One region of the Kribbella koreensis genome, then DNA from elsewhere that is predicted to be linked to it. Evidence: riboswitches for the same ligand, from Rfam matches in the RefSeq annotation. Region 1 holds a riboswitch; the other holds the start of a gene.
What was found. Region 1 has a riboswitch for S-adenosylmethionine ahead of thrC (threonine synthase). Riboswitches for the same ligand answer to the same signal wherever they lie in the genome.
Positions count from the first base shown of each region.

Region 2: it holds a riboswitch for S-adenosylmethionine, as region 1 does, so the genes downstream of both, ABD116_RS12355 (aminotransferase class V-fold PLP-dependent enzyme) here and thrC (threonine synthase) in region 1, are expected to answer to the same signal.

Region 1 is NZ_BAAAHK010000007.1:236,017-242,324, reverse strand. Features, by position in the region: gene ABD116_RS15000 (DNA-3-methyladenine glycosylase family protein) at 1-148, shown strand, start outside; gene ABD116_RS14995 (cation:proton antiporter) at 350-1,597, shown strand; gene ABD116_RS14990 (GntR family transcriptional regulator) at 1,520-2,317, opposite strand; gene ABD116_RS14985 (glycoside hydrolase family 16 protein) at 2,331-3,188, opposite strand; SAM riboswitch class I at 3,326-3,466, shown strand; gene thrC (threonine synthase) at 3,481-4,749, shown strand; gene ABD116_RS14975 (ubiquitin-like small modifier protein 1) at 4,746-5,021, shown strand; gene argG (argininosuccinate synthase) at 5,176-6,308, opposite strand, start outside.
Region 2 is NZ_BAAAHK010000006.1:4,005-10,312, reverse strand. Features, by position in the region: gene ABD116_RS12375 (alkaline phosphatase D family protein) at 1-109, shown strand, start outside; gene ABD116_RS12370 (prolyl oligopeptidase family serine peptidase) at 208-2,262, shown strand; gene ABD116_RS12365 (hypothetical protein) at 2,272-2,421, shown strand; gene ABD116_RS12360 (response regulator transcription factor) at 2,439-2,603, shown strand; gene ABD116_RS12355 (aminotransferase class V-fold PLP-dependent enzyme) at 2,707-4,071, opposite strand; SAM riboswitch class IV at 4,088-4,202, opposite strand; gene ABD116_RS12350 (DinB family protein) at 4,366-4,941, shown strand; gene ABD116_RS12345 (FtsK/SpoIIIE family DNA translocase) at 5,052-6,308, shown strand, end outside.

The DNA of each region.
Region 1 (6,308 bases):
AGCCTGCGCCGAACTAATCGAGCCCTACCGAGGCCACCGCTACCGAGTCCAAGCCCTCCTGAGCCTGGCCGGCCATCACCACCCCCGCTACGGCCCCCGCAAATCCCTCCCCACCCACACCCCCGGCGCCACCCACCGCCTCCGCTAACCCACCCACCGCTCCACATCCCCAACCTCGTGGCGCTGCGCGCCACCTCGGCACCCCTGGATGGTGGCGCCCCACCCGTGCCGCCTCGCCCTGGGGCCTGCGTGCTGTGCCGCGCCCCGTGCTGCGCGGCACGACCGCGTTGGGCTCTCGGCCTGCGCGGTGCGGTTCCGTAGTGGTTGGGTTGGGCACTGGGTGCGCAATATGGAGATTGATGGGGATGGGCTGTACCTGGTGGCGGGTGTGGCGTTGTTGGTGGGGGCTGTGTTGCCGCGGCTCTTACGGCGGTATGCCATCTCGGCGCCGATTGCGTTTGTGGGGGCTGGGCTGTTGTTGGGGGTGTTCGTCCAGCGTGGGCGGGTCAGTCCGATTGCTGAGTCGGGGATTACTGAGCATCTGGCTGAGTTGACGATTCTGGTCGCCTTGATGGGGGTGGGGCTGGCTATTGATCGGCCGATTGGGTGGAAGCGGTGGGCGGTGACTTGGCGGTTGTTGCTGGTTGCTATGCCGGCTTGTATCGCCGCAGTGGCCGGCGTGGGGTGGCTGGTTGGGTTGGCGCCGGCTACGGCTTTGCTGTTGGGGGCGGTGCTGGCTCCTACCGATCCGGTGCTCGCGTCGGACGTACAGGTGCAGGGGCCTTCGACCGGGGAGGGGGCTGAGCCTGAGGAGGATGACGAGGTGCGGTTTGCGCTTACCTCGGAGGCTGGGCTCAATGATGGGCTGGCGTTTCCGTTCATCTACGCCGCGGTGTTCGCGGCGACGAAGGGAGCGGTCGGGGGCTGGGCGCTGGAATGGTTCGCCTGGGATCTGATCGGCAAGACCTTGATCGGTGTGGCGGTCGGCGCGGGGGCTGGTTGGCTGCTCGGGAAGATGGCGTTCGAGGCACCGTCGCGCACGTTCCGGCTGGCCGATTCGCGCGAACCAGTGCTGGCGTTGGCGATGACGCTCGGCGTCTACGGGCTCGCCCAGGTACTGCACGGCTACGGATTCATCGCCGTCTTCATCGCGGCCCTGACCCTCAGAGCCTCGGAGCGCAGCCACGACTTCCATGAGGACCTGCACGGGTTCATCGAGCAGCTGGAACACATCCTCACCTGGGGGATCCTCCTGCTGCTCGGCGTAGCGATCACCGGCGGCCTGCTCAAGCCACTGACCTGGGCCGGCGCAGCGATCGGCCTGCTCCTCGTGCTGGTACTACGGCCGCTCACCGCCTGGCTGTCCCTGGCCCGTACGCCGATGCGCCGGTCCGAACGCTGGGTCGCGGCAGCGTTCGGCGTACGAGGCGTCGGGTCGGTGTTCTACCTGGCCTATGCCGGCAAGGACTTCAGCACCGACCTACCGTGGCTCTGGGCCACTGTCGGCTTCACCGTCGTACTAAGCGTCGTGGTCCACGGTGTCGCCGCCACCCCACTCATGCGCATGCTCGACCTCCGCCGCGACCGAGCCACCTGAGCCTGAGCTGAGCGACAGCTGGGTAGTCACCCGGTACCGATCACTGCGATACACAGCCCGGGTGAACTCAAAAACCCGCCCGTACTGATCCCGAGCCACCCGCTCGAGCACCAGCACCGGCGCCCCCTCGGCCACCCCGAGCAGCGCCGCCTCAGCAGCGGAAGCCGCCGCAGCCTCATGCACCTGCTCGGCATCAGTCGGTACTACGCCGTACCGGTCCCGCAGCAACCCATAAAACGACCCACTCTCCAGCGCGCCGAGGTCGATCCCCGGGACCAGGGAATCGAGCACATGGATCGTCTCCACCGAGATCGCCTCGCCATCTACGAACCGCTGGCGGGAGATACGCAGTACCGGCGTACCGGACGTAACCCGCAACCGGCTGCCGAGAGTCATGCCGGCCGGGATGACCACATGGTCGAGCACCCGACTCGTCCAGGTCCCCGGAGCCAACGGATAGGCGGCCCCGCGCGAGGTGGGGCCGCCCACGATCTCCTGCACGATCTTGGGACTGCCGACGAACATGCCACGCCCGTGTTCGCGAACCAGCCAGCCATCCCGGATCAGGTCGTCGACGACCGCCCGAAGAGTCGGGCGCGAGATCCCGAGCTCAGTGGACAACTGACGCTCCGACGGGATCGCCTGACCAACGGCCCGCGCTTCGATCAGGCCGATCAGGTATTCACGAGCGCGATCGCGCTTCCGAAGGCTGGCAGTCACAAGACTCCGAACGCTAGCTGTAGACCCGGACGTAGTCGACCAGCATCTTCGCTGGGAACGGTGTCGAGGAGTCCGGCGGACCTGGCCATACCCCGCCGACGGCCAGGTTGAGCAGGAGGTAGAACTCGTGGTCGAAGACCCACTTCTTGCCGGGCGGGAGGTTGGCGGGGGTGATCCGCAGGTACTGCCGTCCGTCGACCTTCCAGATGACCTCACCAGGTGACCAGTCGACGCTGTAGACGTGGAACGCGTCGGACCACTTCTGCCCAGCAGGCAACGAGGTCTGGCCGCCCGGACCGTTCTCCGAGTGGTACCCCGGTCCGTGCACGGTGCCGTAGAGCGTGCCGGGCTCCTTGCCGATGATCTCCATGATGTCGATCTCGCCGTTGCCCGGCCAGTCGACCTCGTCGATGTCGCTGCCCATCATCCAGAACGCCGGCCACAGGCCCTGCCCGGCCGGCGTCTTGATCCGGGCCTCGAACCGCCCGTACGCCTGGGCGAACTTGTCCTTGGTGGTGATCCGCGCGGAGGTGATGTCACACGGCCCGAACTGGCAGTTCTCCATCCCGGCCAGCCGCTCCCGGCGGGCGCTGATGACGAGGTTGCCGGCGCCGTCGGTGGACGCGTTCTCGCGGCGGTTCGTGTAGTACTGCCACTCCTCGTTGCCCCAGTTGGGCTCGCCGCCGAGTTCGAAGTTCCAGCGCGCGGCGCTCGGCTTCGTACCGGCTGCTTGGTTGAACTCGTCCTGCCAGCTGATCGCCAGCGGGCGGACGTACTCGGGCTTCTGCTGGGCCGCGGCGGACGCGCTGGTCAGTGTTGCCGAGGCGACGACGGCAGCGATCAACGCGGCCGTGGGGCGGGCTCGTCTCATGACACCTCCTGGGGTGTGGTCGGGCATGCCACGATGCCACACTGGTCAAGAAGTGGTCAAATATAGGGATGAGATCGGCTGTCTCGCATGGTGGGAACGGAAGACACAATATGGACCCGATTGGGTAATCTCGGCAGTGCTCATCCAGAGGGACTGAGGGAAACGGCCCGTTGAAGTCCCGGCAACCCTCCCCGTTCTGCGCACTCGATCCGAGGCGCCGGCGGCGGAACGGTGCCAAATCCGTCCTGTACCGAGATCCGGCGCAGGGAAGATGAGGAGGGAAAACTCCGTCATGAGCCTGAGTACCGCCGCCACCACCCACACCATCCGTGAAGGTGCCTTCGGCAACGGAACCCATCTGAGCTGTCGCGCGTGCGGCGCCAAATCCGAACTCGGCCCGTTCTACGCCTGTATGGAGTGCTTCGGTCCGCTGGAGGTCGGGTACGAGTTCCCGACCATCACGCGTGAGCAGATCGAAGCCGGACCCAAGAACATCTGGCGGTACCAGCCGCTGCTGCCCGTCCCGGTCGACGTGGCCAGCTTCCCGAACACCGAGCCCGGCTACACCCGGCTGATCGACGCCGGCAACCTCGCCCGCGAGCTCGGTCTGCGCAAGCTCTGGGTGAAGGACGACTCGGGCAACCCGACGCACTCGTTCAAGGACCGGGTCGTGGCCTCCGCCCTGAGCGCCACCCGTGAGCTGGGCATGAAGGTCTTCGCCTGCCCCTCCACCGGCAACCTGGCCAACGCCGTCGCGGCGGCCGCTGCCCGGGCCGGCATCCGCTCGGTCGTGTTCATCCCGCAGGACCTCGAGCGCCCCAAGATCATCACCACGGCCGTGTACGGCGGCACGCTGGTGGCCGTCGAGGGCAACTACGACGACGTGAACAAGCTCGCCTCCGAGATCGCCGGTGAGGAGGAGGGCTGGGCGTTCGTGAACGTCAACGTCCGCCCGTACTACTCCGAGGGCTCCAAGACGCTGGCCTTCGAGATCGCCGAGCAGCTCGGCTGGCGGATCCCGCAGCAGGTGGTGATCCCGGTCGCGTCCGGTTCGCAGCTGACCAAGATCGACAAGGGCTTCACCGAGCTCGGCAAGCTGGGCCTGGTCGACGCGACCGACTACAAGATCTACGGCGCCCAGGCGACCGGGTGCTCGCCCGTCGCGCAGGCGTTCCGCGACGGTCATGACGTGGTGAAGCCGGTCAAGCCGGACACGATCGCGAAGTCGCTGGCGATCGGCAACCCGGCCGACGGACCGTACGTGCTCGACGTGGCCCGGCGTACCGGCGGGGTGATCGAGGACGTCAGCGACGAAGAGGTCATCGAAGGCATCCAGCTGCTCGCCCGGACCGAGGGCATCTTCACCGAGACCGCGGGCGGGGTGACCGTCGCGACGCTGAAGAAGCTGATCGAGACGGGGCAGCTCGACCCCGACGCCGAGACCGTCATCATCAACTCCGGCGACGGGCTCAAGACGCTCGACGCCGTGGCCGACCGGGTCGGCCCGAAGGTCACCATCCCCGCGTCGTACGACGCCTTCGTGAAGGCTGGTCTGCAGTGAGTGTGAGCGTCCGAGTCCCGACCATCCTGCGCCCCTACACCCAGGGCGCCTCCGAGGTCTCCGTCGAGGGGGCGACGCTGAGCGAGGTGCTGGAGTCGCTCGACACGTCGTACCCGGGGATCAAGGGCCGGGTGCTCGACGAGTCCGGTGAGCTGCGCCGGTTCGTCAACATCTACGTCGACAACGACGACGTCCGCTTCTCCGAGGGCCTCCAGACGGCCATCAAGGACGGCGGCCAGGTCTCCATCATCCCCGCCGTCGCCGGCGGCTGACCCCGCCCCACCATCTGAGGGGTTAACCCCTCAGGTGGTGGGTTGCCTAGCGAGAATCTGCGCAGGCAACCCACCACCTCGGGGGTTGACCCCGCAGATGTGAGAGCCCCCAGCCGGTAGTCGGGCTGGGGGCTCCTGGTTTGCTCGTACTTCGTCAGTCGGTGCCGGACTCCATCGCGGCGCTGTCCAGCAGTTCGTCGGCCGGGTTGGTCTCGCCGCGGGAGGCGATGGCGTCCGCGCCGCCGGCGGTCAGCTCGCCGATCAGGGTGGTCTCGCCGAGCTGGTTGGTCTCGGCGCCCAGGAGCTGGGCGTGGGCGGTACCGATCAGGCCCAGGCCGGCGTACTGCTCGAGCTTGGCGCGGGAGTCGGCGATGTCCAGGTTCCGCATGGTCAGCTGGCCGATCCGGTCGACCGGGCCGAACGCCGAGTCCTCGGTCCGCTCCATCGACAGCTTGTCCGGGTGGTAGCTGAACGCCGGGCCGGTGGTGTCGATGATCGAGTAGTCCTCGCCCCGCCGCAGCCGCAGCGTGACCTCACCGGTGATCGCCGAGCCGACCCAGCGCTGCAGCGACTCCCGGATCATCAGCGCCTGCGGGTCGAGCCAGCGGCCCTCGTACATCAGCCGGCCGAGCTTGCGGCCCTCGTTGTGGTATGACGCGACGGTGTCCTCGTTGTGGATCGCGTTCACCAGCCGCTCGTACGCCGCGTGCAGCAGCGCCATGCCCGGCGCCTCGTAGATGCCCCGGCTCTTGGCCTCGATGATCCGGTTCTCGATCTGGTCGGACATCCCGAGCCCGTGCCGGCCCCCGATCGCGTTGGCCTCCAGCACCAGGTCGACGGCCGAGCCGAACTCCTTGCCGTTGATCGTCACCGGCCGGCCCTGGACGAAGCCGATCGAGACGTCCTCGGTGGCGATCTCCACTTCGGGGTCCCAGAACTTGACGCCCATGATCGGCTCGACCGTCTCGATCCCGGTGTCCAGGTGCTCGAGCGTCTTCGCCTCGTGGGTCGCGCCCCAGATGTTCGCGTCGGTCGAGTACGCCTTCTCGGTACTGTCCCGGTACGGCAGGTCGTGGGCGACCAGCCACTCGCTCATCTCCTTGCGGCCACCGAGCTCGGTGACGAAGGCGGCGTCCAGCCACGGCTTGTAGATCCGCAGCTTCGGGTTGGTCAGCAGACCGTACCGGTAGAACCGCTCGATGTCGTTGCCCTTGTACGTCGAGCCGTCGCCCCAGATCTGGACGTCGTCCTCGAGCATCGCCCGGACCAGCAGCGTGCCGGTCACGG
Region 2 (6,308 bases), on a different contig from region 1:
CTTCGGGCACGTGTCGATCGACCCGCGGTCGGAGGTCTTCACCGCTTCGCTGCGGGATCTGTACGGCAAGGTGCTGTGGAGCAAGGACCTGCCGGCAGCCCACCACTGACAACTCTGGGGAGCGGCCCGCTCACCAGACCGGATGCCCAGCGCGGGATGCCGCCCGCTGAAGGCCTGGTGAGCGGGACGCGCAGTAAGTTGGCTCGCATGAGCTACCCAGAGAGTCGCCGTGACGAGAGTGTCGTCGACACCCTGCACGGCCGCGAGATCGCCGACCCGTACCGCTGGCTGGAGGACCCCGACTCCGCCGAGACCAAGGACTGGGTCTCCCGCCAGAACGCCGCCACCGAGGCCGAGCTGTCGAGCTACCCCGAGCGTGCCTGGTTCCAGGAGACGATGACCGCGATCCTGGCGCGGCCGCGGGCCGGAGTACCGGTGCGGAAGTCCGGCTGGTACTTCGTCGGCCGCAACGACGGCTCCCAGGCGCAGGACGTCCTGTACGTCGCTGACTCGCTGGATGCGCTGCTAGAGGGCGGCCGGGTCATCCTCGACCCCAACAAGCTGTCCGCGGACGGCACTGACTCACTGGCCAGCTTCACGATCAGTCCAGACGGCCGGTACTTCGCGTACGGGGTCAACGAGAGCGGTAGCGACTGGACCACCTTCCGGCTCCGGGAGATCGCCACTGGCGCCGATGTGGACGACGTGGTGACCCGTGCCAAGTTCTCCCAGGCCACCTGGCTGCCGGACTCGTCGGCGTACCTCTACCTGCACTACCCGGCCAGTGGCCGTAGCGAGGGTACCGAGACGCAGGCGCTTGAGGGTGGCCAGCTGAAGCTGCACAAGGTCGGTACTGCGCAGGACGATGACCAGTTGGTGTTGAGCTTCCCCGACAACCCGCAGCTCTTCATCCAGCCCGAGGTCTCCGACGACGACCGCTACCTCGTGGTGACCCTTGCCGAGGGCACCGATCCGGCATCCCGGATCTGGGTCTACCCGGTGGACGGCAGCGTGCTGGGCGAACCGATCAAGGTGATCGACGAGTTCCGCGACGAGAACATCTTCGTGCGGATGTCCGGTGACCAGCTGGTGCTGCAGACCGACCGGGACGCATCTCGGGGCCGGGTGGTGACCTCGGACCTGGCCGGCAACTTCACGGACCTCATCCCCGAGGGCGACAACGCCTTGCTGACCGTCAGCGGCGCATCGTCGGGACTTGCCGTCGTGTCTTTGGTGGACGCTCAGCCGGTGCTCACGTTGCACTCCTTGGGGGGCGCCGACGGCCAGGTCGTGCCGGTGCCCGGCGGGGGCTTCGTGGGGTTGAACGCGTCGACGAAGTACGACGAGCTCTTCATCGGGCTCTCATCGACCACGGATCCGACGGTCGCCTATGTGGTCTCGATGGCGACCGGCGAGTTCCGGGCCCTGCCTGAGCTTGTCCCCGCGGGAGTCGGCTTCCTGTCGCCGGACATCACCGTGAGCCGCCGGGTCGAGCCCGGGCGGCAGGTGCCGTATTTCCTGATCAGCAGGGCGGACCTGGGGTTCGACGAGCCGCGGCCGACGCTGATGTACGGCTACGGCGGCTTCAGCATCCCGATCATGGCCGACTACCGGCCGGGTTGGCCGGCCTGGCTTGCGGCGGGTGGGGTGCTGGTGATCACCAACCTGCGCGGCGGCGGGGAGTACGGGAGCTCCTGGCACGACGAGGGGCGGCTTCGGAACAAGCAGAACGTCTTCGACGACTTCATCGCGGTCGGGGAGGACCTGACCAAGACCAAGGTCACCACACCCGCCCAACTGGCCATCCACGGCCGCAGCAACGGCGGACTGCTCGTCGGAGCAGTCATGACCCAGCGGCCGGACCTGTTCGCGGTAGCGCTGCCTGGCGTCGGCGTGCTGGACATGCTGCGCTTCCACCTCTTCACTGTGGGCGCCGCCTGGGCCTCCGACTTCGGACTGCCCGACGACCCAACACAGTTCGAAGACCTGCTCGCCTACTCGCCACTGCACAACCTGCGCGACGGTACGTCGTACCCGGCGACCCTGGTCGTCACTGGCGACCATGACGACCGGGTGGTGCCGCTGCACAGCCACAAGTTCATGGCGACGCTGCAGCACGCGCAGGCGGGGGACAAGCCGGTACTGACCCGGATCGAGGTAAACACCGGCCACGGCTTCGGCAAACCGGCAGCGATGGTCGCCTCCGAGTGGGCCGACCTGCTGGCCTTCGCTGCGCACCACACGGGACTCCAGCCGCAGTAGCGCGATCCGATGGATGCCTTGGGCAACGAACGGTACCGGGCCGCATTCGAGCGTGGCGCGGCTGCCTGTACCGGCTTCGGCGAGGCGATGGAGCTCACGGTCGGGCGCGAGGCCGCAGTACCGGTACTGCGGCCCGCGTCCACGGGACCGGATCGCTGAGCGATCGGGAGTATCAGGTGGCCGAGCTGGTGGCCCAGGGGCTGACGAACAAGGAAATCGCGCTCCGACTCGTGATCAGCAGACGGACCGCGGAATCGCAGGTCGTGCACATCCTGGACAAGCTCGGCTTCAGGTCACGCAGCCAGATCGCTGTCTGGCTCACGAACCAACCGGACCGTTAGGCGTTTGCCGCTCACCTGTGGGGTCCGTGTCTCACCAGGCCTTGGGTCTCAGCCCTGCACCGAGCGGTGGCGTGGGCTCAGGCTTGTCGGTGAGGTGGTGGGTTCACCAGATCTTGGGGGCGACGAGGTCGCGGGGGTCGTTGTGGGGCTGACAGCCGTGCGGCGTCTCGTCGTACTCGGTGGTCAGGCCGTTGGTGGCCAGGCTGCGCACCGCGCTGACAAGGCGGTCGACGTGCTCGCGCGTGGTGCCCAGTCCGAGGCTTGCGCGGACTGCGGTGGCCTCGGGCGAGTTGGCGAGCAGATGGCCGACCAGCGGGTGCGCGCAGAACTTGCCGTCCCGTACGCCGATCCCGTACTCCGCCGAGAGCGCCGCGGACACCAGCGTCGAGCTGACCCCGTCGATGGTGAAGCAGACCGTGCCTACCCGGTCGGCGTCGGCGCCGAAGATGTCGTACGTGTTCACGCCGGCGATCTGGGCAAGGCCGGTGCGGAGCCGGGCGAGCAGGCTGCGCTCGTGCTGCTCGATCGCCTCGCGGTGCTCGGTGATGGCGGCGCATGCGGCGGCCAGCGCGATCGCGCCGATCACGTTGGGGGAGCCGCCTTCGTGCCGGGCCGGGCCCTGGTTCCAGACGGTCGCGTCGCTGGTCACTGCAGCGGTCGCGCCACCGCCGAGGAGGTACGGGTCGGCCGCGTTGAGCCAGTCGGCCCGGCCGATCAGTGCGCCGGCGCCGTACGGGGCGTAGAGCTTGTGGCCGGAGAGTGCGACCCAGTCGACGTCCAGCTCCTGGATGTCGACCACGCGGTGCGGAGCGAGCTGCGCGGCGTCGAGGCAGACGCGGGCGCCGTGGGCCTTGGCGACGGCGGCGATCTCGGCGATCGGGAAGATCTCGCCGGTGACGTTCGAAGCGCCGGTGATGACGACCAGGCGGGGACCCTCGGGTGCTTCGCGCAGAGCGTCGGCGACGGCGGTGACTGCCGCTGCGTGGCTCGTCGGCGCTGCGAGCCTGGTGGTGCGCTCGGCGGGCCAGGGGAGGAGGGCCGCGTGGTGCTCCGACTCGAACACGATCACGGTCGCGTCGGCCGGTACGGCCCGGGCCAGCAGGTTGAGCGCGTCGGTGGTCTGCCGGGTGAAGATCACCTGGTCGTCGTCGCGGGCGCCGACGAAGCCGTGCACCTCGGCGCGGGCCCGCTCGTACCACTGGGTGGTGATCCGCGAGGCGTAGCCGTTGCCGCGGTGCACCGACGCGTACGACGGGAGCGCGGCCTCGACCGCCGCTCGCACCGACTCCAGACACGGCGCGCTCGCCCCGTGGTCGAAGTTCGCGTAGTCGGTCACGCGGCCGTCGGCCAGCGGGACCAGCAGGTCGCTCGCGACGGTGGCGGGGATGTTGCCGGTGGTGAGCTTGGCCAGGGCCGGCCGGGTGGTCACGGCGGTGTTGGCAGGCTCAAGGATGGAGAGGATCGACATGGTTCTGCTCCCGGGTGGTCCGCACTTGCCGAATCGGGGTATCCGAACGGCCGGGTCCTCACCCGGGGCACCCCACCGCGGTGGAGGGTTGCCGGCCAGCGAGCCGGGGCTTGACGCTGACACTCATGACCTGCCGAAGACGGTAACCAACGATCCGTGCTTCGCGCCAGCAGTCATCTCATTTATTGGGATACTCGCACGTATCGTGAGACGCCAGGCGTGAGCGGATGGGCTGTCCGGGGTTGTTGCTTAATGCAATGGCTCGCCAGGGGGCCGCTGGGGGAGGATGCGCGGATGACCTGGATCGCACCTGAGGTCGAGCGGCCCGAGGGCTCGCTCGTCGCGCCCGAGCGGGAGTTGCTCGCCGGCTACCTGAACTTCCACCGCACCACGCTGCTCCACAAATGCGCCGGCCTGACCGCCGACCAGTTGGCCGCCCGGCCGCTGCCGCCGTCGAACCTCTCCCTGCTCGGCCTGATCCGGCACGCCACCAAGGTCGAACGCATCTGGTTCCGCATCCACTTCGCCTCAGCCGGCCCAGCCGTCGCTGGCGCGGCCTCGACCGCTCCCGCCGACCCCGGTTCCCGGCTGGCCCCGGCCACCCCGGTTTTCGACCCGGCGCTCGGCAAGGACGCCGACTTCGAGTTGATCGACGCGAGTCGCGCCCAAGCGGAGTACGAAGCCCTGATCGACGAGTGGGCGCTGTCCGACAAGGCCGCCGAGGGCTACTCGCTCGACCAGCAGTTCACCTTCCGTGACGAGGTCTCCTCGCTCCGGATGATCTACATCCACCTGATCGGCGAATATGCCCGCCACTGCGGCCACGCCGACTTCCTTCGCGAACATCTGGACGGCGTGACCGGCGCCTGAGGCCCCTGCGGACACGCCCGGCCGCGTGGGGCTGTGACGCTACGGATGGGGCGGTGTGATCGGCGTGTGACACGTGTGACTCGAGTGGTAGTCGGGGTAGCCTGCTAGACATGGCGACCCGCACGTCTTCCCCGGCGCGGGCGCGGAAGTCGGCAGCCAGCAGCCCCGCATCGGGCCGCTCGGCAGCTGGTGGCCGCTCCCGTCCGTCAGGCGCCCAGAAGCGTGGGCAGAGCACGAAGCGCAGTGGCTCCACCGCTGCGCGCACGGCTGTGCCCAAAACGAGCAACGCGGGTCCGTTCGCGGCCGCCATGCTCGCCCTCGCCAGAGGGCTGGTCAAGGTCTGGATCGGGATCGCCCACCTACTCGGCAGCATGGTCCGCGGTATCGGCCACGGCGCCCGCGACCTCGACCCGGCCCACCGCCGCGACGGCGCCGGCCTCACCCTGATCGGCCTGGCGTTCGTAGTCGCCGCCGCGATCTGGTGGGACATGCCCGGCGCGGTCGGCAAGGGCCTCCGGGTCGCAGTGGGCGGCAGCGTCGGCATGCTCGGCTGGGCCGTGCCGCTGATGCTCCTGTTCATCGCCTTGCGCACCATGCGTCACCCGGACCGCAATGGCCCGGCCGGACGTCAGGTGATCGGTTGGACCGCGGTCTCCCTCGGAGTACTGGGCCTGGTCCACATTGCCAACGGTCTGCCGCGTCCCGGCAACCCATCGGATGGCCGGCTGCAGGATGCCGGGGGAGCGATCGGGTACGTCGTCTCCTCGCTCCTGTCCGATCTGCTCACCCAGTACGTCGCAGCGCCGCTGCTCGTGCTGCTTTCGATCTTCGGTGCCTTGGTGGTGACCGGGACGCCGATTTACGCGATCCCGTTGCGGGTCCGTGCCGCGTTCGACGTACTGCTCGGACGTACTGAGCTTCCTGCCGACGCGCCCTCGGTGACCGCGGCTGCTGACGACACCGTCCGGCTGACTCGCAAGGAGCGGCGCGCGAAGGCCGCCCTGGACGAGGACGGCGAGCCGACCATCAAGCCGTACGACTCGCCGGTGCTCGAAGGCCGCGAGATCAACAAGCGCGGCCGCAAGAAGGCGCCGATCGATCCGGACGAGGAGCCGTACGACGTCGACGCTGACGGCGCTGCTGCCGCCGCGGCCGGTGCGCCGCCGATCTACGGTGCCGTCGCGGGTGCGATGAAGGCCGGTTCGAAGAAGGACTCCGAGCCCGAGCCTGCTCCGGAGCCGCCGCCGCACACGCCGTTGCCGCAGCGGGTCGAGCAGCTCAGCCTCTCCGGCGACATCACCTACACGCTGCCCGACGGCCAGATCCTCAAGCCCGGCTCGGTCCACAAGGCCCGCACGAAGGCGTCG